Linked DNA regions of Immundisolibacter sp.. The protein of the gene in region 2 interacts with the protein of the main gene of each other region in a pairwise test. Links are inferred from orthologs where the notes say so. Each region holds a gene or a part of one and is shown on either strand. Other genes may lie near its edges. The genes, in order: dnaQ, dnaE, H5U26_RS11300 and rplL.

What was found.
Region 1: the proteins of dnaE (region 2) and dnaQ interact in binary tests that used the Escherichia coli proteins (3 or more experiments, as listed by UniProt). The link is inferred for Immundisolibacter sp. from one-to-one orthologs.
Region 3: the proteins of dnaE (region 2) and H5U26_RS11300 interact in binary tests that used the Escherichia coli proteins (3 or more experiments, as listed by UniProt). The link is inferred for Immundisolibacter sp. from one-to-one orthologs.
Region 4: the proteins of dnaE (region 2) and rplL interact in binary tests that used the Escherichia coli proteins (3 or more experiments, as listed by UniProt). The link is inferred for Immundisolibacter sp. from one-to-one orthologs.

Annotation. Positions count from the first base shown.
Region 1 is NZ_JACIZD010000012.1:28,057-35,162, reverse strand. What follows is about bases 1,698-4,697. They hold dnaQ (DNA polymerase III subunit epsilon), read right to left. Parts: upstream 3,561-4,697; coding sequence 2,835-3,560; downstream 1,698-2,834. Other genes in these bases: H5U26_RS11820 (methyltransferase domain-containing protein), read right to left, coding at 4,027-4,697; rnhA (ribonuclease HI), read right to left, coding at 3,557-4,030; H5U26_RS11835 (2Fe-2S iron-sulfur cluster-binding protein), read right to left, coding at 1,728-2,756. In the rest of the region: H5U26_RS11845 (Rieske 2Fe-2S domain-containing protein), read left to right, coding at 1-981; H5U26_RS11840 (aromatic-ring-hydroxylating dioxygenase subunit beta), read left to right, coding at 992-1,477; more of H5U26_RS11820, read right to left, coding at 4,698-4,767; ssb (single-stranded DNA-binding protein), read right to left, coding at 4,890-5,396; H5U26_RS11810 (MFS transporter), read right to left, coding at 5,422-6,771. UniProt on the Escherichia coli protein: DNA polymerase III is a complex, multichain enzyme responsible for most of the replicative synthesis in bacteria. The epsilon subunit contain the editing function and is a proofreading 3'-5' exonuclease.
Region 2 is NZ_JACIZD010000003.1:90,735-98,943, reverse strand. What follows is about bases 2,266-6,368. They hold dnaE (DNA polymerase III subunit alpha), read right to left. Parts: upstream 6,018-6,368; coding sequence 2,466-6,017; downstream 2,266-2,465. Other genes in these bases: rnhB (ribonuclease HII), read right to left, coding at 6,048-6,368; H5U26_RS06455 (acetyl-CoA carboxylase carboxyltransferase subunit alpha), read right to left, coding at 2,266-2,450. Outside these bases: H5U26_RS06465 (methyltransferase domain-containing protein), read right to left, coding at 1-55; tRNA lysidine(34) synthetase TilS, read right to left, coding at 166-1,494; more of H5U26_RS06455, read right to left, coding at 1,491-2,265; more of rnhB, read right to left, coding at 6,369-6,635; lpxB (lipid-A-disaccharide synthase), read right to left, coding at 6,626-7,783; lpxA (acyl-ACP--UDP-N-acetylglucosamine O-acyltransferase), read right to left, coding at 7,803-8,209. UniProt on the Escherichia coli protein: DNA polymerase III is a complex, multichain enzyme responsible for most of the replicative synthesis in bacteria. This DNA polymerase also exhibits 3' to 5' exonuclease activity. The alpha chain is the DNA polymerase catalytic subunit.
Region 3 is NZ_JACIZD010000011.1:10,007-17,071, forward strand. The notes cover bases 2,319-5,277. They hold H5U26_RS11300 (pyridoxal phosphate-dependent aminotransferase), read right to left. Parts: upstream 4,411-5,277; coding sequence 3,226-4,410; downstream 2,319-3,225. Other genes in these bases: H5U26_RS11290 (hypothetical protein), read right to left, coding at 2,319-2,581; uvrB (excinuclease ABC subunit UvrB), read left to right, coding at 4,487-5,277. In the rest of the region: H5U26_RS11285 (response regulator), read right to left, coding at 1-1,947; more of H5U26_RS11290, read right to left, coding at 1,967-2,318; more of uvrB, read left to right, coding at 5,278-6,517; H5U26_RS11315 (TrpB-like pyridoxal phosphate-dependent enzyme), read right to left, coding at 6,944-7,065. UniProt on the Escherichia coli protein: Shows aminotransferase activity with methionine and histidine as substrates, and to a lesser extent also with phenylalanine.
Region 4 is NZ_JACIZD010000001.1:721,370-728,205, forward strand. The notes cover bases 4,107-6,836. They hold rplL (50S ribosomal protein L7/L12), read left to right. Parts: upstream 4,107-5,146; coding sequence 5,147-5,527; downstream 5,528-6,836. Other genes in these bases: rplA (50S ribosomal protein L1), read left to right, coding at 4,107-4,524; rplJ (50S ribosomal protein L10), read left to right, coding at 4,561-5,085; rpoB (DNA-directed RNA polymerase subunit beta), read left to right, coding at 5,787-6,836. Outside these bases: H5U26_RS03470 (AsmA family protein), read left to right, coding at 1-349; tuf (elongation factor Tu), read left to right, coding at 1,071-2,261; preprotein translocase subunit SecE, read left to right, coding at 2,420-2,800; transcription termination/antitermination protein NusG, read left to right, coding at 2,804-3,337; rplK (50S ribosomal protein L11), read left to right, coding at 3,399-3,830; more of rplA, read left to right, coding at 3,832-4,106. UniProt on the Escherichia coli protein: The binding site for several of the GTPase factors involved in protein synthesis (IF-2, EF-Tu, EF-G and RF3). Is thus essential for accurate translation.

The DNA.
Region 1 (7,106 bases), on a different replicon or contig from region 2:
ACCTGCCCCTACCACGCCTGGACCTTTCGCCTGGACGGCAGCCTGGAGGCGGTCGGCCTGCCGCGCGGCTACAACGAGGGCGAGCTCGATTACGCCGGCCTTGGCCTGCCGGCGGCGCCGCGCGTGGGCAGCTACCGCGGCTTCGTGTTCGCGAGCCTGAACCCGGACGTGCGCGACTTCGACACCCACATCGCCGCCGCCAAAAAGTACATCGACTACTACTGCGACCTGTCGCCAACCGGCGAAATCACCGTCGGGCGCACCGGCATCTACAAGCACCGCTACCGCGGCAACTGGAAGGCGCAGCTGGAAGGCAGCGTCGAGGGCTACCACGTGTGGCACAACCACCGCACGGCCATCGACATCATGAGCCGCTTCCTGCCGATCATGAAGCAGTACCAAAACCTGCCCATGAAGGCCTACGACCTGGGCTTCGGCCACAACATCATCGAGAACTACACCCTCACCGACGCGCAGGTGCACGAGCGCTGGCCGGCCGAGTTCATCGACATGCTGATCAGTGCCCATGGCCGCCAGCGGGCCATGAACGCGCTGCGCCACCGCTTCAACATCGTGCTGTTCCCGAACATGGCGATCCTGGAATACCACGTGCGGGTGATCCGGCCCCTGGCGGCCGACCTCACCGAAGTGCGCCAGTACCACACCTCCATGGTCGGCGCGCCGGCCGAGATGAACCTGCGTCGGGTGCGCGAGCATGAGTTCTTCTACGGCCCCGGCGGGGCCGGCGGACCGGACGACCTGGCCACGTTTGATCGCATCCAGCAGGGCATGGAAGCCTGGACGGCGCCGTGGGTGCTGTTCAACCGGGGTCTGAAATCGGAAGAAACCACCGCCGAGGGCCTGCGCTGCGGCCATCACACGCAGGAAACCCAGCAGCGGGCGCCCTACTACGAATACCGGCGATTGATGGAAGGCAAGGCGCCCGCGCCCAGCCGCATCCGCCTGGCCGCGGCAGGCTGAGGAGCAGCACATGAACCAGGCCCAAGCTGAAGCCTTCCTGTTCCGCGAAGTGCGGCTGCTCGATCAGCGCAAGTTTCGCGACTGGCGACAACTGCTGACCGACGATGCGATCTACTGGGTGCCCAACGGCGACGCCGACGGCGATCCACAGCTGCATTGCTCCATCGTCTACGCCACGCCGTCCATGGTGGAAGACCGCCTCGACCGGGCCGAAAGCCCGTTCTACTGGGTGGGCGACCCGCCCATCCGCAGCGTGCACACGGTCAGCAACGTGCTTGTGGAGCGCGCCGATGGCGACAGCGCCGACATCGCCTGCAACCAGGTGATCTACCTGTACCGCGAGAACGACCAGCGCCGCGATCAGGTGCTGGAGATCCTGCCGGCGCAGTGCGAATACCGCCTGCAGCGGCACGGCGACCAGTGGCGAATCGCCCACAAGAAAGTGGCGTTGCTGAACAGCGACGGCCTGGTACCGCTGCTGCCGCCGATCATCTGAGACGCTTCGTCAGGCCGCGCGCCGGCGGCCTATGCCGATGGCCGCCAGATCGTGCCCCGGCACCAGCCGGCCGGAGTAATGCCGGCTGGCCAGGCGCAGGCGATCGTCGCTCGCGTTGTGCGAAATGACGTGGCTTCTGACCAGCGCCCTGGCGCCGGCCTGCTCGGCAATGCGGCCGGCGTCCTCGATCCCGCAGCCGGCCCAGCCAGTGCCGCCGCGCGCCCAGCAGGACGCGCGGGTGGCGCACCGATCAGACGAAGCTGTCGTAATGGATGCGGTCCGGCGGTACCTTCAGCTCGCCGCCCAGCATCTGCATGACGGCATTGATCATCACCGGCGGGCCACAGGTGTAGAACTCGCATTCCATCAGCTGGTCGGCCGGGATGTGCGCCTTGACCTGCTCGTGGATGAAGCCGAGCAGGCCGGTCCAGCTGCCGGCCTTGGCCAGGTCCGGATCGGACAGCGCGGGGAAAAACTCGATGCGATCGCCAAAGCCCGGCAGGGCCTTGAGTTCCTCCTCGCCGCACAGGTCGCGCGGCCCGCGGGCGCCATAGAAGAACTTCAGCTTCACGCCATCCATGGACGGGTCCGCCACCAGCCCGCGGGCAATCGACAGCATGGGCGCCAGGCCCGAGCCGCCGCCGATGCACACCACGGTGCGCTTGATCTCGGTGCGCAGGTAGGCCAGGCCGTACGGGCCGTCGATGTCGATGTGGTCGCCGACCTTCAGGTCGAACAGCGCCGCGGTGCCGGCGCCGTTGGGCACCTTGCGGATGATGAACTCCCAGCGCCCGTCGGCGTTGCGGATGTTGGACATGGAATAGGCACGCGGCCCGGCTACACCCGGCAGGTGCAGCAGCGCGTACTGGCCCGGCCGAAAGCCGGCCGGCTGGTTATCCTTGAACACGAACTCGCGGATGTCGTGCGTCAGATCGCGGACGGCCAGCAACTCGCCCTTGAACCGGCGCGGCGTGTCGGTCGGGATGAAATGATCGTCGATGATCATCGGCTTGATCACGCAGTCGCTCACCGGCACGCACTGGCAGGCCAGCAGCCGGCCGCGCTGACGATCGCGCGGGTTCAGGCCCGGGGCTTCCTCCCACAGGGTGCGCACCTCGCCTTCCACCACTTCGAACTTGCAGCTGCCGCAGCTGCCGACGTTGCACTCATAGGACAGGCCAACGCCCGCCCGCAGACCGGCGCGCAGCACCGTATCGTCCGGGGCGCAGGGGTACTCGGCGCCGGATTGCTGCACGCGGATGGAGAAGGCCTGGCTCATGGGTCTACCTTTATGGGTCGTGAACGAAAGGGGGTGGCGCGAAAAAAATCGGTCCGCAAGTTTACCCAAGCCGGACAGTCAGGAATCGACGCCGCCGGCCAGCCACAGGCAACGCCCGCCGCTGACCTTGTCGATGGCCTTCAGACGCGCCATGTGGGCAAGCATCTCGTCCTCGGTCGGCAGGGTGACCGGCAGCGCCGGTCGGTCGGCGCGAACGCGCAGCGGCTGGGCCGCATTGCCGTCGTGCGCGGCGTTGGCCTCGTCACCCAGCAGCAGCGTGACCTGGCCGCCGGTCATGGCCAGGTACACATCCGCCAGAATCTGCGCGTCCAGCAGCGCGCCGTGCAGGCTGCGCCCGGAGTTGTCCACGCCGTAGCGGCGGCACAGGGCGTCCAGCGTGTTGCGCTGGCCAGGATGCAGGCGCCGCGCCATCGGCAGCGTATCGAGCACGCTGCACAGGGCGTCGATGCGATCCGGAGTCCCGTTGTCGAGGCGTGCCAGCTCGGCGTTCAGAAAGCCGATGTCGAAGTCGGCGTTGTGGATCACCAGCTCGGCACCGGCGATGAACTCCAGGAATTCCGCCGCCACGTCGCCAAAGCGCGGCTTGTCGGCCAGGAATTCGTTGCTGATGCCGTGCACTTCCTCGGCGCCGGGGTCGATCGGCCGGTCCGGCTGCAGGTAGTGGTGGAAATGCTTGCCGGTCAGGCGGCGGTTCAGCAGCTCGACGGCGCCGATTTCGATCACGCGGTGGCCCTCGGACGGCGACAGGCCCGTGGTCTCGGTATCCAGAACGATCTGCCTCATCGCCGGCCACCCGCGCCCGCCGCCGCCTTGCCGCCCAGCAGTTCATCGATGCCGCGATTGGCCAGGGCGTCGGCGCGCTCGTTTTCCGGATGCCCGGTGTGGCCGCGCACCCAGGTCCACTCGGCCTGGTGCGGCACCAACAGTTCGTCCAGACGCTGCCACAGCTCCTGGTTCTTGACCGGCTTGCCGTCGGCGGTGCGCCAGCCACGCCGTTTCCAGCCGGCCAGCCACTGCGTGATGCCGTGCAGCACGTACTGCGAATCGGTGACGATGTGCAGCCGGCTTGGCCGTTGCAGCACCTCCAGCGCGCGAATCACGGCCGTCAGTTCCATCCGATTGTTGGTGGTGTGGGCCTCGCCGCCCCACAGCTCGCGCTCCTGCTCGCCGTAGCGCAGCAGCGCGCCCCAGCCGCCCGGACCCGGATTGCCGCGGCAGGCGCCGTCGGCAAAGATTTGCACCGGCTGGCTCATGCCGCCGCCCGTCCGGCCGGCAGCCGCTGCGCAGGTGTTGCGTAAACCGGCAGGCGCTGCCACTGCAGGCGCAGCGGGCGCACCGCAAAGCGCCGCTTGCTGGCGGCCAGGCAATACAGCCCGCCACCGCGCGGCAGCAGGCGCGGGCCGATGCGCTCCATGACGCGCGTACCGCGCAGCGCCCATTGCCGCTCCAGCGGCAGGCGGAAAAACGCCGTCGTGACGTCCTCCACCTGCATCGGCAGGCGGGCCAGCAACTGACGCAGTTCGCCCACCGAGCGCAAATGCTGCGGCCACCAGTCGCGGGAATGATTGCCGAAGCGCTCGGCCAGCCCACGCAGCCCGCACAGGCTCCACGGGTTGAAGCCGGCCACCAGCAGCCGCCCGAACGGCATCAGCACCCGCTCGGCCTCGGCCAGGATCGGTGCCGGATCGGCCACGTGTTCCAGCACGTGCAGCAGGATCACCACCGCCGCGCTGTCGCTGGCCAGCGGCCAGGCGGCCGGATCGGCGCGCAGGCCGACACCCGCCGCCGGCGCACCCGGCCCGGCCATGACCACCGACCAGGCGCGCTCGCCGCGCCCGCCCAGGTCCACGGCCGGCCAGTGCCCCGGCACCTGCACCACCAGACCCTGCAGGCCCCGCGGCAGCAAGGCGCAGACCTGCGCGTGCAGGGTCTGCGTGAGGGCGGCGGCCAGTGGATCGGGCGCCTGGACGGCGGACGGTGTGGAGCTCATGTGATCAGGATACAGCGCGCAACAGCAGGCTCTGGCAGGTCGGCGACGGCAGGGGTTTCAAGCCACAAAAGGCTTTTCAGCCGCCGTGTACGCCGGACGGCTGCCACCGGCACGACCGATTCCTAAAACGGGATGTCGTCGTCGAAATCGCCGCCGAAGTCGTCGGCCGCAGGCTTGCTGGCGCCGCCGCCCGGTCGACCAGCCGCCGCCGGCGCACCGCCGCCCCAGGTCGGCTCTTCACCACCGCTCTGGCGGCCGCCGTAACTGCCACCGCCTTCGCCACGGCCCTCGCCGCCGCCACCGAGCATCTGCATGTCCGAGCCGACGATTTCGGTGCTGTAGCGCTCGACGCCTTCCTTGTCCTGATACTTGCGCGTCTGCAAGCGGCCTTCGATGTACACCGTGCGGCCCTTCTTGAGGTACTCGCCGGCAATCTCGCCGAGCTTGCCGAACAGCACCACGCTGTGCCATTCGGTGGCTTCCTTCTTCTCGCCGGTCTGCTTGTCCTTCCACGACTCGGTGGTGGCGATGCGCAGATTGGCCACCGCCGAGCCGCCGGCCGTGTAGCGCACCTCGGGGTCGCGCCCCAGGTTGCCGATCAGAATTACCTTGTTGATGCCGCGCGCCATGACCGCCTCCGTAATATCGAAATCATCAAATTTTCGCCGCCGAGAACCGCTCCAGGCTGGCCGGCTCGAACCGCTGCCCATCCACCCGCAGGTAGGCTACACCTTCCTCCGGAATCACCACCGCCTCGGCCACGCCGACCAGCGCCGACAGTTCATCGGTCAGCGTGCGCGCCTGCTCGGGGCTCAACCGACCCACGTCGACCAGCTGCGTTTTCAGGTGGGCCGGTGCCTGCAGGCCAAGCGATATCGCCAGCCAGATCACGCACAGCGCAAGGCCGGCCAGCAGCACACCCGTGGCGCCGTGATGGCCACGCAGCCACCCGGCCCCTGCTCCGCCGATGAAAGCCCCCAGAAACTGCGCCGTGGAATACACGCCCATCGCCGTCCCGCGACCCGCCATGGGTGCCAGGCGCGACATCATGGACGGCAGCGTGGCCTCCAGCACGTTGAACGCGATCAGGAAGGCCAGCAGCCCGGCCGCCACGCCCCACAGCACGTGATTGCCCTCCAGCAGCACCAGCAGGCCGCCGGTGAGCAGCCCCACCATGGCCACGAACACCTGCTTCAGGCGGGCGCGCCGCTCGGCGTAGACGATCAGCGGCACCATGGCCGCGATCGACAGCAGCACGGTCGGCAGATACAGCCACAGATGCTGCGCCGCCGGCAGGTGCAGGTTGTCGCGCAGCAGCGGCGGCAGCACCACGAACGTGCCGGTCATCAGGATGTGCAGCGCCATGATGCTGAAGTACAGCCGCAGCAGATGCGGGTCGCTCAGCGCCACGCGCAGTTGCCCACTCGGCCGGCTGACCGCGCGCGACACCACCGGGGTTGGCACCTGCCACCACAGCAGGCCGATCATGACCAGCGCCAGCACGGCGATCATCAGGAAAATGCCCGGCACCGTCAGCCAGGCCGCCAGCACCGGCCCCAGCGGCAGCGACACCAGATAGGCCCCGCCGATGCTGATGCCGATGGCGGCCATGCCCTTGCTGCGTTGCTCCGGGCGCAGCAGATCGGCCAGCAGCGCCATGATCGGCGCCGCCACCGCGCCTGCGCCCTGCAGCGCCCGGCCGGCGATGATGACGGTCACGCTGTGCGCAGCCGCCGCCAGCACGCTGCCGGCGCTGAACAGCAACAGGCCAGCCGTGATGACCGGCTTGCGCCCGAACCGGTCCGACGCGCTGCCGAAGGGAATGCCGAACACCGCCTGCGTCAGGCCGTACATGCCGAGTGCCAGACCGATCATGGCCGGCGTGGCGCCGGGCAGCGTCTCGGCGTACAGCGCCAGCACCGGCAGCAGCAGGAACAGCCCCAGCATGCGCAGTATGTAGATGGCCGACAGGGTGCCGGTAACGCGCCGTTCGCTGGGTGTCATGTACGCGGGAGTCGGATCGGGTCGTTGGCAGCGCGACGGTGCGCGCGGCCGGGCCGGCATTATCCGGCCGCCCCGCCCGCCGCCACAAGGCGCACCGTCAGCCAAGCATCGCCCTACGGCAAGCACCGTCGCGCCGGAAGCCGCCTCGATGCCGGCAGCCGCTTGCTCTCAACCCTTGTGCGAGCGACACCGCGGGATCGGCGCCCCCGCCGCAAATCCGGACCGCGCCCGCCGCACCCGAAGATTCGGCCCGAGGGCGGGCCTCCCACAGGAAAAGCCGCTGTGGAAGCCTCCCGTGGGAGCGGCGCCCCCGCCGCGAATTCGCACCGCGCCCG
Region 2 (8,209 bases):
CCGGCGTGTCGTCCAGTCGCGTGAGCAGTTCGGGAGGTACGGCGGCGTTGGGCATGGCAGGCTCGAAGGACCGGCATCAGCGTTCAGTCTAGGGCGGATGCCGGTCCGCAGCGCCTGGTCCGGGTCGATGTGCGAACGGCTGCCGCTGCGGACTACGCCCGGTGGTCAGTCCTTCGCCGGTTGCCAGGCAATGCAGTAACCCGGCTGTCCGTCCACGGCGCGTGCGTGCGTCCGGGGCGCCTGGCCAGCCACTTGCAACAATTGCGCGCCGCGAAACAGCAGCGGCACCCGCCCGCGCTCCCAGGGCGGCACGGCCATTGCCTGCAGGCGTTTCTTGAGCGCCTTGCCGCCGCTGATGTCGGACCGGAAGCGCACCTCGACCATCGCCGGCTCGCCCAGCAGCGCCGCCGCAATGCCGGTGCCGAGGCTGACTTGCGCCTGCAGTCGGCCGCTGCCCGGCACATCGAGCGGGGCGTCCAGTCGCCACTGCACGGGCCCGGCGGGCACTGCCGGCAGCGGCTCTGGCGTCAGATGCAGCCGCCCTTGCCAGATGCGTACGGCGTGTTTGCCAAGCGGCAGGTACGGCAGGCGATCGGCCCCGGCCGTCAGTGTCTGATGTCGCAACGCTTCCAGGCGAGCCTGCGAGGGCGCCGGCACGCCGTTCGCACGCAGCCAGCCGCGCAGCAGGTTGCGCTGGCGCGGCGCCGACAGGGCGGCCAGCTGCGTCACGGCGAGCGTGTCCGCCGTGGCGCCGTCGGCGGTGGCGAGTTCATCCAGCAGCGCCTGCGCCTCGGCGGCGTGCGTGGCGTGGCGCGCGAGACCCGCGCTGGCGGCCGGCCAGCGTCTGCCCAGCAACGGCAGGACCTGGCCGCGCAGGAAGTTGCGATCGAAGCGGGCGTCGCCGTTGCTCGGATCCTCCACCCATTGCAGGGCGTGCGTGTATGCGTAGCGGGCCAGACGACTGGCCGGCCAGTCCAGCAGCGGGCGCAGCAACCAGCCGGGGCCGAAGCGTCGCAGGCCCGGCATGGCGGCAGCGCCGGCCAGGCCGGCCCCGCGCAGCAGCGCCAGCAGCACGGTTTCCGCCTGATCGTCCTGATGGTGAGCGGTCAGCAGCAGGTCACCGGCTTGCATGTCGGCCGCCAGGGCGGCGTAGCGCGCCGTGCGGGCGGCGGCCTCGGCGCTTTCGCCGCGCGCCGGGCGGGCATCCACGCGCCGCACGTCCAGCGGCACCTGCAGCGCCGCGCACACCTGGGCGCAGTGATCGGCCCAGCGGCCGCTGTCCGGATGCAGGCCGTGCTCGACGTGCACCGCGCGCAGGCGGTGCGGCGCCAGCGCGGCCCGCTGGCCGGCCAGCCAGTGCAGCAGAACGTGGGAATCGCGCCCGCCGCTGTAGGCGATGCGCAGCGTGACCGGTGGGCCGTTTGTCGGCAGCGCGGCCTTGATCCGATCGAGGCCCGGATCAAGGGCCGGATCGAAACCCGCGTCGGCGCTCACCCTTCCTTGTAAACACCGTAGCCGCGCAGGCGCTCCAGGCGCCGCTGCAGCAGGCCGTCGGCCGGCATGGCGTCCAGCTCGTCCAGGTGGCGCACGAGCGCGGTGCGCACGGCGGCGGCGGCGGTGTCGAAGTCGCGGTGGGCGCCGCCGCGTGGCTCGGCGATGATCTCGTCGACCAGCCCCAGCTCGTGCAGGCGCGGGGCGGTGATGCCCATGGCATCGGCGGCCAGCTCCGCCTTGCCGGAGTCCTTCCACAGGATGGCGGCGCAGCCCTCGGGCGAGATCACGGCGTAGGTGCCGTACTGCAGCATCAGCAGGCGGTCGCCGACGCCGATGGCCAGCGCGCCGCCGGAGCCGCCCTCCCCGATCACCACGCTGACGATCGGCACTGGCAGCCGCGCCATCAGATACAGGCTCTCGGCGATGGCCTGGCTCTGGCCGCGTTCCTCGGCATCCACGCCGGGGTAGGCGCCGGGCGTGTCGATGAAGGTGATGATCGGCAGCCTGAAGCGGGCCGCGGTGCGCATCAGGCGCTGCGCCTTGCGGTAGCCCTCGGGCTTGGGCATGCCGAAGTTGCGGCGGACTTTTTCCTGCACGTCGCGGCCTTTCTGGTGGCCGATGACCAGCACCGGGCGCTCGCCCAGGCGCGCCAGGCCGCCGACGATGGCGGCATCGTCGCGGAACATGCGATCGCCGTGCAGTTCCTCGAAGTCGGTGAACATGCGCCGGATGTAGTCCAGCGTGTAGGGCCGCTCCGGGTGACGGGCCAGTTGTGCGATCTGCACCGGCGTCAGCTTGCCGAAGATGCTGTCGGTGAGGCTGTCGGCCTTGCGCTGCAGGCGCGTGACCTCGTCCTCCAGGCTGACCGTGCCGCCGCCGGCGGTCTGGCGCAGCTCGTCGATGCGCGCCTCGAGTTCGGCGATCGGCTTTTCGAATTCTAGAAACTGGAATGCCATGCGGTAGGGTCCGGTTCAGTCGGCGGTATCGGCGAGGGCGTCCGCGAGGGTGTTGGCAAAGCTCGGCGCAGCCGCCGGTGAGGGTGCAGCGGCAGGCCGCACGGCCGGCATCCGGGGCGGCGGATCGTAACGGAATTCGGCCGCTGCAACCCCGGGCAGGGCGCGCAGGCGCTCGATCAGCGCGTCCTCGGCGCGCACCTGGAAAGCCGGTCCCAGGCGCAGCAGGCCGCTTGCAGCGTGCGTACGGCAGTCGACCAGCACCGGGCACGGTCCGCGAAAGGCGCCCAGCACCTCGACCAGGCGGGTCGGCAGGTCGGCCGGTGCCTGCGCGGTGGCGAGTTCACACCACAGGCTGGCGCCGCGCCCGGCGCGGGCAGCCGGCAGCGGCAGGGCCTTTTCGGCGCGGATGCGAAAGCCGCCGTTGAAGTCGTCCACCGACACCGCGCCCTCGACCACCAGCAGGCGGTCGCGCGCCAGCAGGTCCGGGGCGCCGGCCAGCTGCTCGTCGAACAGGGTCACGTCCAGGCGCGCCGTGCGGTCGTCCAGGGTGACGAAGGTCATGCGCCGGCCCTTGCTCAGCGTGCGGCTGCCCACCACCAGGCCGGCGATGCGCACGTTGCGACCCTCGAAGCGCTGCACATCGGCCAGGCGGCAGTCGACCAGGCGCCCCAGCTCCGTCTCGTAGGCCTCGATCGGGTGGCCGGACAGCCACAGGCCGAGCGACTCGCGCTCGGCGGTCAAACGCTCGGCGGTGCTCCAGCGCGGGCAATCGACCAGCTGCGGCGCAGGTGCCGGGCCGGTGTCGGCGCTCACGGCGCCGAACATGTCGTTCTGGCCGGCATCGGCGGCGCGGCTTTCCTGCTCGGCCAGGGTGTAGGCCTGATTGAGCGTGGCCAGCAGGGCGGCGCGGTGGCCGTCGAGTTGATCGAAGGCACCGACGCGGATCAGCGCCTCGGCGGCGCGCTTGTTGACCCGGCGCGGGTCGATGCGACGGCAAAAATCGAACAGGTTGCTGAACGGCCCGCCGGCGGTGCGCGTCTCGACGATGGCCTCGATGGCCGCCTCGCCGACGCCCTTGACCGCGCCCAGGCCGTACAGGATGGCGCCCTCGTCGGTGACGGTGAAGGCATGCAGACCGCGGTTGATGTCCGGCGGCAGCAGGCTCAGGCCCATGCGCCGGCACTCGTCGATCAGCGTCACCACCTTGTCGGTGTGATCCATGTCGGCCGACAGCACGGCCGCCATGAAGGCCGCCGGGTGGTGCGCCTTCAGCCACGCGGTCTGGTAGGACAGCAGCGCGTAGGCGGCCGAGTGCGACTTGTTGAAGCCGTAGCCGGCGAACTTCTCCATCAGGTCGAAGATCTCGCCGGCGCGCTGCGCGCCGACGCCGTTGGCCACCGCGCCATCGACGAAGCCGGAGCGCTGCTTGGCCATCTCTTCGGGCTTTTTCTTGCCCATGGCGCGGCGCAGCAAATCGGCCTGGCCGAGGCTGTAGCCGGCCAGCACCTGGGCGATCTGCATCACCTGTTCCTGGTACAGGATCACGCCGTAGGTGGGCCGCAGCACCGGCTCCAGGCGCGGCTCCAGGTAATCCGGCCGGGCGCGGCCGTGCTTGCGGTCGATGAAGTCATCCACCATGCCGGACTGCAGCGGCCCCGGCCGGTACAGCGCCACCAGCGCCACCACGTCGTCGAAGCAGTCCGGCTGCAGGCGGCGGATCAGGTCGCGCATGCCGCGCGATTCGAGCTGGAACACCGCCGTGGTCTCGCAGCGGCGCAGCAGGGCGTAGGCCTCGGCGTCGTCCAGCGGCAGGCGGTCGATGTCGAAATCGGCAAACGCCGGGTCGCGCCGGGCCAGGGTCTTGAGCGCCCAGTCGATGATGGTCAGCGTGCGCAGGCCCAGGAAGTCGAACTTCACCAGGCCGATGGCCTCGACGTCGTCCTTGTCGAACTGCGTCACCGGGCTGCCGCCGCCGGCTTCGCAGAACAGCGGCACGAAGTCGGTCAGCGGGCCGGGCGCGATGACCACGCCGCCGGCGTGCTTGCCGGCATTGCGCGCCAGGCCTTCGAGCGATTTGGCCAGGTCGATCAGCGTGCGCACGTCGTCCTCGGCCTCGTAGCGCCCGCGCAGCGCGGCCTCCTGCGCCAGCGCCTTGTCGAGCGTGATGCCGAGCTCGAACGGGATCAGCTTGGCGATCGAGTCCACGAAGCCGTACGGCAGGCCGAGCACCCGCCCGACGTCGCGCACCACCGCCTTGGCCGCCATCGAGCCGTAGGTGATGATCTGCGACACCCGCTCGCGGCCGTAGCGGCTGGCCACGTAGTCGATGACCCGGTCGCGGCCGTCCATGCAGAAGTCGACGTCGAAATCCGGCAGGGACTTTCGTTCCGGATTCAGGAAGCGCTCGAACAGCAGGTCGTTGGCGATCGGATCGATGCGCGTGATGTCGAGTACGTACGCCACCAACGAGCCGGCGCCGGAGCCGCGGCCCGGTCCGACCGGCACGCCGTTGGCGCGCGCCCAGGCGATGAAGTCGGCCACGATCAGGAAGTAGCCGGCAAAGCCCATGCCGTTGATGACGTCCAGCTCCAGCGCCAGGCGCTGGCGGTAGGTGTCGGCGTCCAGTGCCAGCCCGTCGGCGACGGCGCGATGCAGCAGCGCGTCCAGCCCGGCGCCGGCCTGGTTGATCAGGTGCTGCTCGGCGCTGATGCCGCCGGGGGCCGGGAAGGCCGGCAGCATCGGCTCGCCAAGCGTCATCTCGAGGTTGCAGCGCTGGGCGATGGCCAGCGTGTTCTGCAGCGCTTCCGGCAGGTCGGCGAACAGCACCGCCATTTCCTGCGGCGTGCGCAGGTATTGCTGCTCGCTGTAGTGACGCGGCCGGCGCGGGTCGTTGAGCACCCGGCCTTCGGCGATGCACACGCGCGCCTCGTGCGCGTCGAAGTCGGTCGCGGCCAGAAAGCGCACGTCGTTGCTGGCGACCACCGGCGTGCCGGTGGCGATGGCCAGCTCCACGGCGGCGGCGACGTGGGCTTCCTCGCCGGGACGGCCGGTGCGCGTCAGTTCCAGGTAATAGCGGCCCGGGAACAGCGCCTGCCAGTCGGCCAGCAGCTGGGCCGCCTTGTCGTGACTGCCGGCGGCCAGCGCCTGGCCCACGTCACCGGCCAGTCCTCCGGACAGCGCGATCAGGCCCTCGCTGTGGCCGACCAGCCAGTCGCGCAGCACACCCGGCCGGCCGGCGCGCTGACCCTCGACGTAGGCGCGGCTGAGCAAACGACACAGGTTCAGATAGCCGCCGCGGTCCTGGCACAGCAGCACCAGGCGGCTGGCGGCGCTGCCGTCGGCCTGCTCCCACAGGGTGATGTCGGCGCCGGCAATCGGCTTGATGCCGGCCGCCTGCGCGGCCTGGTAGAACTTGACCAGCGCGAACAGGTTGCCGGCGTCGGTGACGGCCACCGCCGGCATGCCGGCAGCGCGCACGGCATCGACCAGCTCGTCCACCCGCAGCACGCTGTCGGTGAGCGAGTACTCGCTGTGCAGACTGAGATGTACGAAGCCCGCGGACGACATTGACGGCCAACTGGGAGGCAAACGGGCGGGCTATTCTAGCCCGGCAGGAACAAGCTGCCGGCGCACCGGGCCGAAGCTGCGCCGGTGGCAGGCACTGGCGCCCAGGCGCGCCAGTGCGGCCAGGTGCTCGGCGGTCGGATAGCCCTTGTGGCGAGCCAGGCCGTAGCCCGGATACTGCGCATCGAGGGCTGTCAGCTCGGCGTCGCGCGCCACCTTGGCGACGATGGACGCGGCGCTGATGGCCGGAATCAACGCATCGCCGCCGATGATGGTTTCAGCCTGCGGCAGGCCGGGCGGGCGGCGATTGCCATCCACCTGAACGCGCCCCGGCAGGCAGCCGAGCGCCGCCACGGCCCGTTCCATGGCCAGCAGGCTGGCGTGCAGGATGTTCAGGCGATCGATTTCTGCCACCTCGGCGCGGCCGATACCGACCGCGAAAGCACAGGCATGGATTTGTGCCGCCAGCGCCTCGCGCCGGGCGGCGCCGAGCGTCTTGGAATCGGCCAGACCCAGGATCGGCCGGCCGGGGTGCAGGATCACCGCGGCGGCGATCACCGGCCCGGCCAGCGGGCCGCGACCGACCTCGTCGACGCCCGCCAGGAGGCCGCTCAGGTCCATCCGGCCACTTCCAGCACGGCCCGCGCAGCCAGCTCGGCCGGGTCTTCGGTCTGCGGGGGCCGCAGTGCGGCAAGCTCGGCGCGCATGGCGGCCCCGGCGGCCGGTTCCAGAAGGTAGGCAATGGCCCCACCGAGCGCGGCCGGCGTTGCCGCGTGCTGGATGAACTCCGGCACCACGGCGCGCCCGGCCAGCAGGTTCGGAATCGCCACGTGCGGCGTGCGCACCAGGCGGCGGGCGATGGCGTAGGTCAACGGCGCCAGGCGATAAGCCACCACCATGGGCCGCTGCAGCAGCATGGCCTCCAGCGTGGCCGTGCCCGAGGCCAGCAGGACCGCATCGGCGGCGGCCATCACCTCCTGCGCGCGGCCATCGACCAGCGTGCAGGACAGGCCCGCGCCGCTGCGGCGCAGCGCAGCCTCGACCGCCGTGCGGGCGGCCTGGTTCACCAGCGGCAGCAGCAGATGACAGGACCGTCCCTGCTCGCGCAGCCACTGCGCGGTGGCCAGGAACAGCGGCGTCAGGCGGCGGTACTCGCCGGCCCGGCTGCCGGGCAGCAGTGCCAGCACCGGCAGCGAATCCGGTCCGGGCGGCGGCAGGCCCAGCGCGGCCCGGGCGACGGCCGGGTCGATGGGCCGCAGCGTGGCCTGCAGCGGGTGTCCGACCTGCGTTACCGGCACGCCGTGGCGCTCGTAGAAGCGCGCCTCGAAGGGGAACAGGGTCAGCATGCGATCGACCGCGCCGGCGATCTGCCTGACCCGCCCCTCGCGCCAGGCCCACACCGACGGGCTGACGTAATGCACGGTGCGGATGCCGGCCCGGCGCAGACGCGCCTCGACCGGCAGGTTGAAATCCGGCGCGTCGATGCCGACCAGCACCTGCGGCGGGTCGGCGCGAAGCTGGCGCAGCAGGCCGCGGCGGATGCGCAGCAGGCGCGGCAGATGGGCCAGCACCTCGACGATGCCCATCACCGCCAGCGCCTCGGCCGGATACAGCGCCCGGCAGCCGGCCGCGCGCATGGCCGGGCCGGCCACGCCGATACATTCGATGTCCGGCACGCGGCGTCGCAGGGCATTGATCAGTGCCGCGCCCAGGGCGTCGCCGGAGGGTTCGCCGGCAATCAGGCCGACCCGCAGCCGGCCGGAGTTCATCGGGTGTTCACCGCCCCGGTCACCGAATGATGCCGCGCTGCGAGCGGCGCACGAAGGCGGCGAGGGTCGCCAGATGCGGGCAGTCGCTCTCGCCATCCAGCACCGCCAGCGCATCCTGCAGGCGCAGGCCGCTGCGGTAGAGAGTCTTGTAGGCGCCCCGGATGGCGGTCAGGTCTTGGGCGCTGAAACCGCGCCGGCGCAGGCCCTCGGTGTTGATGCCGCGCGGCCGGGCCGAGTTGCCCTCGGCCATGACGAACGGCGGCACGTCCTTCAGCGCCACCGAACTGGCGGCCAGGAAGCTGTGCGCGCCCAGGGCGCAGAACTGGTGCACCAGCGCGAAGCCGCCCAGGATCACGTGGTCCTCGACCAGCACGTGGCCGGCCAGCGAGGACGAATTGGCGAAGATGGTGTGGTTGCCGATCAGGC
Region 3 (7,065 bases), on a different replicon or contig from region 2:
GCCGTCGTTCGCCTCCATGATCTGCCAGCTGCCGTCAGCCAGCGCCCGCCGGGTCAGCGCCCGCGACTCCGCGTCGTCGTCGACCACCAGCACCGTCCCCTCCTGCGGCACCAAACCGCAACGACGCAGACTGGCGGCCAACTGCTGGCGATCCACCGGCTTGGTCATGAAGTCCGCCGCCCCCAGCGCGAATGCCATCTCGCTGTCGTCGAGCATGGTCAGCACGATGACCGGAATGGCCCGCGTCTGCTCATCGGCCTTCAGCGAGGACAGGACAGACCAACCGTCGGTTCGCGGCATCAGCACATCCAGAATGACCGCCTGTGGCCGCAGGCGCTTGACGATGTCCAGCCCCTCATCGCCGGTGCTGGCCGTGACCACGCGATAGCCCTCGCGGTTCAGCAACCGACCCATCAGTTCGAGCATGCCCGGGTCGTCGTCGATCACCAGTACCAGGTCGCCGCCCTGCTGGGCAGTGATGGGCGACTGCGTCGTCGGCGCGTTGTCCTGGGCAGCGGTTTCACTGACATGCACCGGCAGGTCGATGGTAAACGTCGAGCCGACGCCGGCAATCGAACGCACACTGATGTCGCCACCCATCATGCGACAGAAGCGCCGGCTGATACTCAAGCCCAGGCCGGTACCACCAAAACGGCGGGCCGTGGACGAATCGGCCTGCGCGAAATCCTCGAATACCTTGCCCACCTGCTGTTCGGTCATGCCGATACCGGTGTCGGTCACGCTGAAGCGCAGGCGCGGGCGCGGACCCTCGGCCAGCAGCTCGACGCCCAGGGTGATGGTGCCGTGGTCGGTGAACTTGGCGGCATTCGACAGCAGGTTGAACAGCGATTGGCGCAGCCGCGTCAGGTCGGCGTGCATGGAGCCGGGATCGTCAGGCACCTGCAACACCAGCGTATTGCTGTTCTTGGCCACCAGCGGGCGCACCGTGTCGACCACATCCGTGAGCAGGGCCTGCACCGGGAAGGTTTCGAGGCTCAGCTCCATCTTGCCGGCCTCGATCTTGGACAGGTCCAGGATGTCGTTGATCAACGCCAGCAGGTGCTTGCCTGAACTGCGGATGCGTTCCAGATCCTGTGCCATCTGCTCGGCGTCCGGATCATCGGCACGGTCGCCAAGGTCATCCAGCAGCATTTCGGTGTAGCCAATGATGGCGTTCATCGGCGTGCGCAACTCGTGGCTCATGTTGGCCAGAAAAGCGCTTTTCAACTGATTGGCCTGCTCGGCCGCCTGACGTGCCTCGTCCGTGCTGCGAGCTGCCTGCTGCAACTGACCGGCCATCTGGTTGATGCCGCGGGCCACATCCGCCAGCTCGTCGTCATGCTCCAGGGGAATACGGTAGGCAAGGTCGCCGCCGCCGATGCGCTGCGCACCGGCATTCAGCTGGATCACGCGGCGGCGCAGGAAGACAAAGAAATGCAGGGTCACCACCACCACCAGCACGCCGGTGATCAGCAGGTTGGCGATGCTCACCCGCCGGGTCAGGCGCTCGACGGACGCATCCTGAGCCGCCACGGCGTCGGCATGCGCTTGCTGCGCCGCCTGTAACGCGGCCAGTTGCACGCGAATCCGGCGCAACAGGGAATCGCTTGCCTCGTGCGTCGGCCAGCTGCCGCTGCGCAGTTCATCCACCGCCTTGCGCAGGGCCTGCAGATCGCTGCTGCCGGCCAGGGACTCGCTGCTGGCAAGGCCTGTGAGCGCGTCTTCCAGCGCGGCCAAAGGAGCAGTTTCCATGGCCCCGGAACGCGGGTCCAAGGCCCGTAATTGCAGCTCGGCGCGGGCCAGCAGCAACTGGCTTTCGGCCGCATCCAGGATGCGTTCGACGCTGTTCGAGCGAAAAAACTGCGCCCCCAGGGCCAGCGCCACATTGATCCCGAACAGCAGCAGGATCAAACCGAACGACAGCAACAGCCGCTGCGCAATCGTCACGGGCCGACCCCTGCAATCATCACGGGCTGAGCCCTTCCGGCAGCGGCGCAATACCCTGCCTACGGTTGATTTCGTGGGGCTCCGGCGGCACCGGCAATTTGCCGCCGGTCCACTCGATCACTGCCCCGGCGCGGCGATCGCGCGCGAGCGTCGGCGGCAGTACATCGCGACGGCGACGGTCCTTCAGCCCCGAATACCCGCATTTGCAACTTGCACTGGTGCAGCCGCCGAGCGGCAGCAGCGGCGCGCGATACAAATCGAACACCTGCGTGCGCAGGGCCTGCGCAACCTGGCAGGCGCCCTGGGGTGGCAGACGCAGCATGATCGCCCAGTAGTCGCCCGAGCGCTGCAGTTCCTGTAGATGCGCCTTGGGCTGGCGCGGGAACTTTCGTTGATTGGTCCTGGCTCGGCCTGCGCGCGCTGGCGCCACCTCACGACGCGAGCCCAGCAGCCCCCACAGGGCGCTGAAAGCGACCCCTGCCAGGACCGGCAACGGCAACAACCAGGCCGCCAGCACCCAGTCGGCACCGGAAAGCGCCTGCCAAAGCTGGGCCGCGCCCGCAATCAGCAGGCTCACCGTCAGCCAGAATAACCAGCGTAACCACCCGCTGCGCCTGGGCTTGCTCGCACGCACGTCGTGTCCCTGCGAAAGTATCTTCGATTGGTGGGGCTGTTGTATGCCACAAAGTATGGATGCAAATGGTTGAAAAACCAACCTTGCCAGCAGGATGATGGCACGGCCTGAACCACAAAATCCTGTGGCACGTGCCACTGAAGTACAAGCGGGCACGCACGGACCACGCCCGTCTGCGAAGCGCCGGGCATCGAGCCGGCCAAGGAACGACGCGATCCGGCGTCAATGCCGAATTCGCCCAGGAACCGTGCCGCTATCGCCCAGGATCGCGTTGCCGAGCCATCCGGAGCAAGCCTTGGTGTGGCACGTTGCGCCGCCCGTGGGGATCGATCCGGCCCTGCCGGGAATGATGGATGAGCAGACTGCGGCGATGGCCGCCGCGGCCGGATCAGACGATCAGCGCAAACACCACGCCGACCGCCACGATGGCGACGACGGTGGCAATCAGGGCCTTGGGCAGGGTGTCGATCATGCGCTACAGGAATGTGCCGCGAGGGCAGGCTTCGAAAATGGCTCCCCGGGACGGGCTCGAACCGCCGACCCAGTGATTAACAGTCACTTGCTCTACCGACTGAGCTACCGGGGAAGAAAAGGCCGCGTAGTCTAGGTGCCGTGCGGGCGGCTGGTCAAGGCGCAAACGGCCATCAGCCGAGAGCTACTTTAAGCCGGCGCATGGCCTCCTTGAGGTTGTCCATGCTGGTGGCGAACGACAGGCGCAGGTAGCCGGGGGCGCCAAAGGCGCTGCCGGGCACCAGGGCGACCTCGGCCTTTTCCATCAGCCAGGCGGCGAACTCGACGTCGTCGCTGACCCCCGGCGTGGCGGCGATGGCGTCGGCCACGCTGAAGAAGCAGTAGAACGCCCCGTCGGCCGGCGCGCAGCGGATGCCCTTGATGTCGTTCAGCGCCGCCACCACGAAGTCGTGGCGCTGCTTGAAGGCAGTGTTCATCTGCTGGATGAAGCCCTGATCGCCTTCCAGGGCGGCCTGCGCCGCCACCTGCGAGATGGAACAGGCGTTGGACGTGCTCTGCGACTGGATCTTGGCCATCTCGCTGATGACGCGGGCATCACCGGCGGCGTAGCCGATGCGCCAGCCGGTCATCGAATACGCCTTCGAGACGCCGTTGAGCACCATCGTGCGCTCGTACAGCGCCGGGCAGGCGTTCAGGATGTTGCGAAACGGCGCGCCGTCCCAGCGGATGTGCTCGTACATGTCGTCGCTGGCGATCCACACCTGCGGGTGGCGCAGCAGCACCTCGGCCAGGGCGGCCAGTTCGGCTTCCGAATAGACGCTGCCGGTGGGATTCGACGGGCTGTTGAGCACCAGCAGTTTGGTGCGCGACGTGATGGCCGCCTCCAGCTGCGCCGGGCTGATCTTGAAGTGGCCGTCCAGATCGGTTTGCAGGATCACCGGCGTGGCGCCGGCCAGCAGCACGATGTCCGGATAGGACACCCAGTACGGCGCCGGGATGATGACCTCGTCGCCCTCCTCCAGCAGCACCTGCGCCAGGTTGTAGAAGCTCTGCTTGCCGCCGGACGAGACCAGAATCTGCGCCGGCTGGTAGCTGAGACCGTTCTCGCGCGCGAACTTGTCGACGATGGCGCGGCGCAACTCGGGCGTGCCCTCGACCGCCGTGTATTTGGTGAAGCCGCGGTCGATGGCGGCCTTGGCGGCGTCCTTGATGTGCTGCGGCGTGTCGAAATCCGGCTCGCCGGCGCCCAGGCCAATCACCTTGCGCCCGGCGGCCTGCAGCTCCTTGGCCTTGGCGGTGACGGCCATGGTGGCGGACGGCTTGATGGCGGCGACGCGGGCGGCGAGCTTGAGTTCCACGGTGGTTACCCCGATATGGGCAGACGGCAAAAAAAGGGCGGCTAATATACGAGTTTGCCCGCCGCCAGCGTACCCCATGAGCCAACCGTTCCAACTCGTCAGTCCCTACGCGCCGGCCGGCGACCAGCCGCAGGCCATCGCCCGCCTGATCGAGGGGCTGCAGGCCGGCGAGGACGCGCAGGTGCTGCTGGGCGTCACCGGCTCGGGCAAGACCTTCACCATTGCCAACGTCATCCAGGCGGTGCAGCGCCCGACCATGGTGCTGGCGCACAACAAGACCCTGGCGGCGCAGTTGTACGCGGAGTTCCGGGATTTCTTTCCGCACAACGCGGTCGAGTACTTCGTCTCCTACTACGACTACTACCAACCGGAAGCCTACGTGCCGGCGTCCGACACCTATATCGAGAAGGACGCCTCCATCAACGCGCAGATCGAGCAGCTGCGCCTGTCCGCCACCAAGGCGGTGCTGGAGCGGCGCGACGTGATCGTGGTGGCGTCGGTGTCGGCCATCTACGGCCTGGGCGACCCGCGCATGTACCTGAGCATGGTGCTGCACCTGTCGCGCGGCGAGCGCATCGACCAGCGCGCCATCCTGCGCCGCCTGGCCGAGCTCCAGTACACGCGCAACGACCTGAACCTAACGCGCGGCACCTACCGCGTGCGCGGCGAGATCATCGACGTGTTCCCGGCCGAGTCGGAGACCGACGCCGTGCGCATCGAGCTGTTCGATGACGAAATCGAGTCGCTGGCCTACTTCGACCCGCTGACCGGCGCCATCCAGCGCCGCGTGCCGCGCCTGACCATCTACCCCAAGACCCACTACGTCACGCCCAAGGACACCATCCGCGCGGCAGTGGAGCAGATTCGCCAGGAACTTGGCCCGCGCCTGACCGCCCTGCGCGCCGCCGGCAAGCTGCTGGAAGCCCAGCGCCTGGAGGAGCGCACGCGCTTCGATATGGAGATGCTGCAGGAGCTCGGCTACTGCTCCGGCATCGAGAACTACTCGCGCTACCTGTCGGGCCGCGGCCCCGGCGAGGCGCCGCCGACCCTGTTCGACTACCTGCCGCCCGACGCCCTGCTGGTGGTGGACGAGGCGCACGTCATGACCCCGCAGCTGCGCGCCATGTACCGCGGCGACCGCTCGCGCAAGGAAGTGCTGGTCGACTACGGCTTTCGCCTGCCCTCGGCGCTGGACAATCGGCCGCTGAAGTTCGAGGAATGGGAGCGCCTGGCGCCGCAGACCATCTTCGTTTCCGCCACGCCGGGGCCGTACGAACTCGGCCGCACGTCCACCGTCATCGAACAGGTGGTGCGCCCGACCGGCCTGGTCGACCCGGAGGTCGAAATCCGGCCGGTGGCCACGCAGGTGGACGACCTGCTGTCGGAAATTACCCGCTGCGCGGCCGCCGACCAGCGCGTGCTGATCACCACGCTGACCAAGCGCATGGCCGAGGACCTGACCGAGTACCTGTCCGAGCACGGCGTGCGTGTGCGCTACCTGCACGCCGACGTCGAGACCGTGGAACGGTCCGAGATCATCCGCGACCTGCGCCTGGGCGCCTTCGACGCGCTGGTCGGCATCAACCTGCTGCGCGAGGGCCTGGACATGCCCGAAGTGGCCCTGGTGGCCATCCTGGACGCCGACAAGGAAGGCTTCCTGCGTTCCGAACAGTCGCTGATCCAGACCATCGGCCGCGCCGCGCGCAACCTGAACGGCCGGGCCATCCTGTACGCCGACCGCATCACCGGCTCCATGCAGCGCGCCCTGGCCGAGACCGACCGCCGCCGCGCCAAGCAGATCGCCTACAACGCCGAGCACGGCATCACCCCGCGCGGCGTGCAAAAGGCCGTCGGCGAACTGCTCGACATCGGCCGCAAGGAACCGGCCCAGGAACGCCGCCGGGTGGCCAAGGTGGCCGAAGACGCCGCCGATTACGGCGCCATGTCGCCGCGCCAGATCGGCCAGCTCATCGCCCGCCTGGAACAGGACATGTACCGCCACGCCGAGAACCTGGAATTCGAACAGGCGGCGCAGGTGCGCGATCGCATCCACGCCATCCGCGAGCTGGCCCTGCGCGGCGGGGCGGTGGATGTCGTCCTGCCGTAACTCAACGGACGGGGCCCCGCTCGTGGGGCTCAAGGAAACGCTTGCGTCTTGACGCTCCCCCATCCCCAGGGGAACGTTCCCGGCTCGACGGTTGCTACCACTCGGTGTCCGGGTCGTGGGGCCTGCAGGCCGGCGCGCAGTCGTACGGTTAGGTGGTGTTTCTGGTGACCGGCGCGGCGCTGAACCACCTGCGTGAGACGAAGGGCTGGGTGCTCGGCGTCGGGCCGACGCCGGTGCTGGTCGACGAGGGAGCAGCCAAGAATCTGTCTACCTCCACGCTCAAGGATGATGCGTATGCCTTCAGCTTCAGCCAGCAGGGGCTGATGGCGGGGCTCACCATCGGGGACACGAAGATATCCCGCATCGAGCGCTGACGGCCGTTGATGCCGGGCCGCGGGGCGGGACCCGGCCCGCGTGTCTGACCGCTCAGCCGACCGTCGGCAGCCGCTTCAGCGCGTCCGCGATGGCGGTTTCGGGGTAGTCGTAATCGCGCAGTTCCCCGGCGAAATAGCGGTCATACGAGGCCATGTCGAAATGGCCGTGGCCGG
Region 4 (6,836 bases), on a different replicon or contig from region 2:
ATGGCGCAGCGAAGATCTCATGCTCGAGCAGGTGCGTTTTCGGCCCGGCCGCTTCTATCGCATCACCGGCGCCGGCACGCTGGATCTGGCCAGCAGCGAGATCGACTATCGGCTCAAGGCGGCGTCGGTACGTCGCAGCGCTGATGGCGCGGCCCAGGAGGATGCCCGCGAGGCGCCGGTGCCGCTGCGGGTGCGCGGCCGACCCGGCGCCTTCAAGGTGGAGCCGGAATTGAAGGACGCCCTGCGTGATGAGGCCGTGCGCCGCCTGCAGGAGAAGCTCGGGCCGAAGCCGGACGGGGCGCGCGAGTCGTCGGGCAAGACCATGCTGCGCGGCCTGTTCGGGCGTTGACCCCGGGCGCAGGCGCATCGCGCCCCTCGTGCGGGCGGGCGGTTTGCGCCCGGCAGTCCGATCAAGGTGGTCGCCCGCTGCTTGCCGTTACGGAAAGCCGGTGGCTAGAATGCCGGTCCCCGCGGGTGTAGTTCAATGGTAGAACGGGAGCTTCCCAAGCTCTCAGCGAGGGTTCGATTCCCTTCACCCGCTCCAGATTCCCCGGTGGCGAGCAGTTTTGTGACCCGCGCGAGCGCCGACGGCCTTGAGCGGCTCCCTGCCGGGAGCCGGGGCGGTGCCGTGCGCGCCGGCCACCCGTTGACGTCGCTGCGGATGGCCCAGATAATGCGCGGCTATTTCCCCGGAGGGGTTCCCGAGCGGTCAAAGGGATCAGACTGTAAATCTGACGGCTCAGCCTTCGGAGGTTCGAATCCTCCCCCCTCCACCATTTGGATCATCCCGTCAATCGCCGTCACGGCGGCGGTTTTCGGTGCCGGTAAGGTGCCGGCGCGGGTGTAGTTCAATGGTAGAACTTCAGCCTTCCAAGCTGATAGCGTGGGTTCGATTCCCATCACCCGCTCCATTATTTGTACCGGGGACGAACGCGCTCACGTAGCTCAGTCGGTAGAGCACTTCCTTGGTAAGGAAGAGGTCGCTGGTTCGATTCCAGTCGTGAGCACCAGTTGTGTTTCATTTCGGCGCCGCAGGGTCGGCATCCGTCAGTTTCAGCAGAGGTTAGGGCATGTCCAAGGCCAAATTTGAGCGAACCAAGCCGCACGTGAACGTGGGCACGATCGGTCACGTGGATCACGGTAAGACGACGCTGACGGCGGCGCTGACCAAGATCGGCGCGGAGCGTTTTGGCGGGGAATTCAAGGCCTACGACCAGATCGACAACGCGCCGGAAGAGCGGGCGCGCGGCATCACCATTGCGACCGCGCACGTCGAGTACGAGTCCCCGACCCGCCACTACGCGCACGTCGACTGCCCCGGTCACGCCGACTATGTGAAGAACATGATCACCGGTGCGGCGCAGATGGACGGCGCCATCCTGGTGGTGTCGGCGGCCGACGGCCCGATGCCGCAGACCCGCGAGCACATCCTGCTGGCGCGTCAGGTGGGCGTGCCGTACATCGTCGTGTTCCTGAACAAGGCCGACATGGTCGACGACCCCGAACTGCTCGAGCTGGTCGAGATGGAAGTGCGCGAACTGCTGACCCAGTACGGCTTCCCGGGCGACGACACCCCGATCGTGACCGGCAGCGCGCTGAAGGCGCTCGAGGGCGACCAGAGCGAAATCGGCGTGCCGGCCATCCTGAAACTGGTCGACGCCATCGACAGCTACATCCCGCTGCCGGAGCGCGCCATCGACGGCGCGTTCCTGATGCCGGTCGAGGACGTGTTCTCCATCTCCGGGCGCGGCACCGTAGTGACCGGTCGTGTCGAGCGGGGCATCGTCAAGGTCGGTGACGAAATCGAGATCGTGGGCATGCGCCCGACCATCAAGACCACCTGCACCGGCGTGGAAATGTTCCGCAAGCTGCTGGACCAGGGCCAGGCGGGCGACAACGTGGGCGTGCTGCTGCGCGGCACCAAGCGGGACGAGGTCGAGCGTGGTCAAGTGCTGTGCAAGCCTGGCTCGATCACCCCGCACACCAAGTTCGAGGCCGAGGTGTACATCCTGTCCAAGGACGAGGGCGGGCGCCACACGCCGTTCTTCAAGGGCTACCGCCCGCAGTTCTACTTCCGGACCACCGACGTGACCGGCAGCTGCGAGCTGCCGGCGGGCACCGAGATGGTGATGCCGGGCGACAACGTGAACCTGCAGGTATCGCTGATCACGCCGATCGCGATGGACGACGGCCTGCGGTTTGCGATCCGCGAGGGCGGCCGCACGGTCGGCGCCGGCGTGGTTGTCAAGGTGATCGAGTAAGGTCCGGCTGGATGCCGGTGCGGCGGGTGTTGCAAGGTACAGGCCAGTAGCTCAATCGGTAGAGCGGCGGTCTCCAAAACCGCAGGTTGGGGGTTCGATTCCCTCCTGGCCTGCCATTTCTGGGCCGGTTTCAAAGACACTCTCGAAGGCTCACGAATATGGCAGTCAATGCGCCGATGGCGAAGCAGGGGTTTGCGGATCGTCTGAAGCTGACCCTGGCCGTGGCGGTGCTGGTGGCCGGCGTGGTCGGGTTCTATGTCCTGGCCGATCAGCCGCAGGTCGTGCGCGTGCTGGTGGTGCTGGCCAGTGTCGGACTGGCGCTGCTGGTTGGCTTGCGCAGTGGTCCGGGTGGGCGCCTGTGGGGGTTTTTGAAGGACTCGCGCACCGAGGTGCGGCGCGTGGTCTGGCCGACGCGGCGCGAGACGCTGCAGACCACGGGGATCGTGTTCGTGGCGGCGGTGGTGGTCGGCCTCATGCTGTGGTTTTTTGACTGGGTGATCAGCCTCGCGATCAGGGGCTTCATGGGCATGGGGGGCTGATCGGTGGCGATGCGTTGGTATGTGGTGCACGCCTACTCGGGCTACGAGAAAACCGTGCAGCGCGCGCTCAAGGAGCGCGTCGCGCGGGCCGGCCTGGAGGACCGATTCGGCGAGATCCTGGTCCCGACCGAGGAAGTGGTCGAGATGAAGGACGGCCAGAAGCGGTCCAGTGAGCGCAAGTTCTTTCCCGGCTACGTGCTGGTGCAGATGGAAATGGACGAGGAAACCTGGCACCTGGTGCGCAGCGTGCCGCGGGTGCTCGGGTTCATCGGCGGCAGCGGCGACAAGCCGGCTCCGATCACCGAGCGCGAGGCGGACGAAATCCTCAGCCGCGTGCGCGAGGGTCAGGACAAGCCAAGGCCGAAGGTGTTGTTTGAAGTCGGTGAGATGGTGCGCGTGGCCGATGGTCCCTTCAACGACTTCAACGGCGTTGTCGAGCACGTCAATTACGAGAAGAACCGTCTGAACGTGTCGGTGATGATTTTCGGCCGGTCCACGCCGGTCGAGCTGGATTTCTCCCAGGTGGAGAAAGCCTAGCCGCCCTCGTGGCGACAACGGGGAGCCGTAAGGCGCTGTACCCGTCAACTGGAACTTTGAAATGGCAAAAAAAGTCAGTGCGTATATCAAGCTGCAGGTGAAGGCCGGTCAGGCCAACCCCAGCCCGCCGGTCGGCCCGGCGCTGGGTCAGCGTGGCGTGAACATCATGGAGTTCGTCAAGGCCTTCAACGCCGAGACCGCCAGCATGGAGCCGGGCTTGCCGGTACCGGTGGTGATCACGGTTTACGAGGACCGCAGCTTCACCTTCGTCAAGAAGACCACGCCTGCGTCGGTGCTGCTGCGCAAGGCCGCCGGTATCGCGAAGGGCAGCCCGAACCCGAACACCAACAAGGTCGGCGTGGTTACCCGCGCGCAGCTGGAAGAAATCGTCCGCGCCAAGGAGCCGGACCTGACAGCGGCCGATCTGGAAGCGGCGCTGCGCACCATTGCCGGCAGCGCGCGCAGCATGGGTCTGACGGTGGAGGGGGTCTGACATGGCTAACAGCAAACGACGCCGCGCGATCGACCAGAAGCTGGCCGGCCGCCGCCAGCTGCCGCTGGCCGATGCCCTCAGCCTGCTGCAGGAAGTGGCGAGCGCCAAGTTCGACGAGTCGATGGACGTGGCCCTGAACCTGGGGGTCGACCCGCGCAAATCCGATCAGGTCGTGCGCGGCGCCACCGTGCTGCCGCACGGCACCGGCAAGAAGGCCCGCGTGGCCGTGTTCGCGCAGGGTCAGGCGGCCGAAGCGGCCACCGCTGCCGGTGCCGATGCCGTCGGCATGGAGGATCTTGCCGAGCGCATTCGCGGCGGCGATCTGGATTTCAGTGTGGTGATCGCCGCCCCGGACGCCATGCGCGTGGTCGGTACTCTGGGTCAGGTGCTCGGTCCGCGGGGTCTGATGCCCAATCCCAAGGTCGGTACGGTGACCCCCGATGTGGCGACCGCCGTCAGCAACGCGAAGAAGGGCCAGGTGCGTTTTCGCACCGACAAGGCCGGCATCGTGCACTTCGTGATCGGCCGTGTGTCGTTCCCGGTCGAGGCCCTGCGCGAGAACCTGCAGGCGGTGCTGGCGGACGTGCAAAGGCTCAAGCCGGCCACCTCTAAGGGCACTTACCTGCGCAAGGTGACGGTCTCGTCCACCATGGGTCCGGGGTTGTCCGTCGATCTGGCCAGTCTCGGCCAGTGAGCCGGCGGTCTACTTAGTCAATAAAGGAATCTGGCCGTGGCGAGCATTCTGGAAACAAAACAGGCAATCGTGAGTGAAGTGGCTGCCGTGGCAGCCACCGCGCCGGTGCTGGTGGGTCTGGACCTGAGCGGACTGACGGTCCGCCAGGTGACCGGCCTGCGGCGCGAGGCGCGCAAGGCCGACGTGTATCTGAAGGTGGTCAAGAACACCCTGCTGCGGCGGGCCGTGGAGGGCACCGGCTTCGAGTGCGTGCGCGAGGCCGCCCGGGGCCCGCTGATGGTTGCCTTCTCGCGCGGCGAACCGGGCGCTGCGGCGCGCATGGTGCGCGATTTTCGCAAGGCCAACCCGAAGGCCGAAGTCCGACTGGTGGCGGTCGCCGGACGCCTGCTGCGGCCGGAAGATCTGGATGCGGTGGCCAAGCTGCCGACCCGCGACGAAGCCATCGCGCAGTTGATGGGCGTCATGAGGGCGCCGATCGCCAAGCTGGTGCGCGTGCTGGCGGCGCCCAACAGCAAGCTGGTGCGCACGCTGGCGGCGGTGCGGGACCAGAAGCAGGGTTGAGGCGGCAGGTTCGGGCCGCGGTATTTCAAATTTTTATTTTTCGTTCCCAGGAGTCAGGACCATGGCGGTTAGCAAGGAAGAAATTCTCGACGCAATTTCCAACATGACGGTGATGGAAGTCGTCGACCTCATCAGCATGATGGAAGAGAAATTCGGTGTCAGCGCGGCCGCGTTTGCGGCGGCGCCAGTGGCCGTTGCCGGTGGCGAAGCCGCCGCGCAGGTTGAGGAGCGCACGGAGTTCGACGTGGTCATGTCGAGCTTTGGCGAGAACAAGGTCAACGTCATCAAGACCGTGCGCGCCCTGACCGGCCTGGGCCTGAAGGAAGCCAAGGACCTGGTGGAGGCCGTGCCGGCCACCATCAAGACCGGCATTCCGAAGGCCGAGGCTGAGGATGTGGTAAAGCAGCTGGTCGAGGCGGGCGCGGCAGCCGAGGTCAAGTAATCGTCGCCGAGCCGCGTCTGAGCCGATCGGCAGGACGCATCCACGGTCCGGTCCGGCCGCCATCTTCGGCGGCTAGGTCGTGCTGTACCCAAGGGAAGGCCCCAGGCGCTGCGTGCTGGTGTAAACAACCGGCCACGTTGCGTCGGGGTCTTCTTTTGTCTCGTTTTTTGGCCGCTCCGCGTGCCGTCGTCGGGCAGTGCATTGCCGACAGGCCTGGCCGCGAGTGACATCTGAAGGTTTCGTCTGGGGGCTGCGATCCATGGCTTACTCGTTTGCCGAGAAAAAGCGTATCCGCAAGAATTTCGGCCGGCGGCCGGAAGTGTTGGAGGTGCCGAACCTGCTGCAGATGCAGCTCGATTCGTACCGGCGCTTCCTGCAGACGGACGTGCCGGCGGAGCGGCGTGAGGACCTGGGCCTGCAGGCGGCCTTCCGGTCGGTGTTCCCGATCCAGAGCAGCACCGGCGCCGCGGCGCTGGAATTCGTCGAGTACCGGCTCGGGCGCTCGCCGTTCGATGTCAAGGACTGCCAGGTCCGCGGCATGACCTATGCCGCGCCGCTGCGGGCGCGCGTGCGGCTGGTCATTTATGACAAGGCCGGCAAGAACCGTGTGGTCAAGGACGTGCGCGAGCAGGAGGTCTACATGGGGGAGATTCCCCTGATGACCGACACCGGCACCTTCGTCATCAATGGCACCGAGCGGGTCATCGTCTCGCAGCTGCACCGGTCGCCGGGCGTGTTCTATACCCACGACAAGGGCAAGACTCACTCTTCCGGCAAGGTGCTGTTCTCGGCGCGCATCATTCCGTACCGCGGCTCGTGGCTGGACTTCGAGTTCGACCCGAAGGACCTGGTGTACGTGCGCATCGATCGGCGGCGCAAGATTCCGGCCACCGTGCTGCTGCGCGCGCTTGGCTATGGTGTCGAGGAAATCCTGGGTCTGTTCTTCGAGACCGATACGCTGCGTCTGTCCAGCGAGCAGATCACGCTGGACCTGGTGCCCGAGCGCATGCGCAACCAACAGGTCACGTTCGACATTCTGGATGCCAAGGGCAATGTGATCGTGCCGGCCGGCAAGCGCATCTCCGCGCGTCAGGCCAAGCAGCTGGACGCCAGCGGCGTGCGCGAGCTGGTGGTACCGCCCGACTATGTCCACGGCAAGGTTCTGGCCAAGGCCGTGGTCGATGCGACCAGCGGCGAGATTCTGGCCGAGGCCAACGCCATTCTCGACGCGCCCTTGCTGGAGAAGCTGCGCGCCGCTGGCGTGCGCGAGCTGTCGGTGCTGTACGTGAACGACGTCGACCGCGGCGCC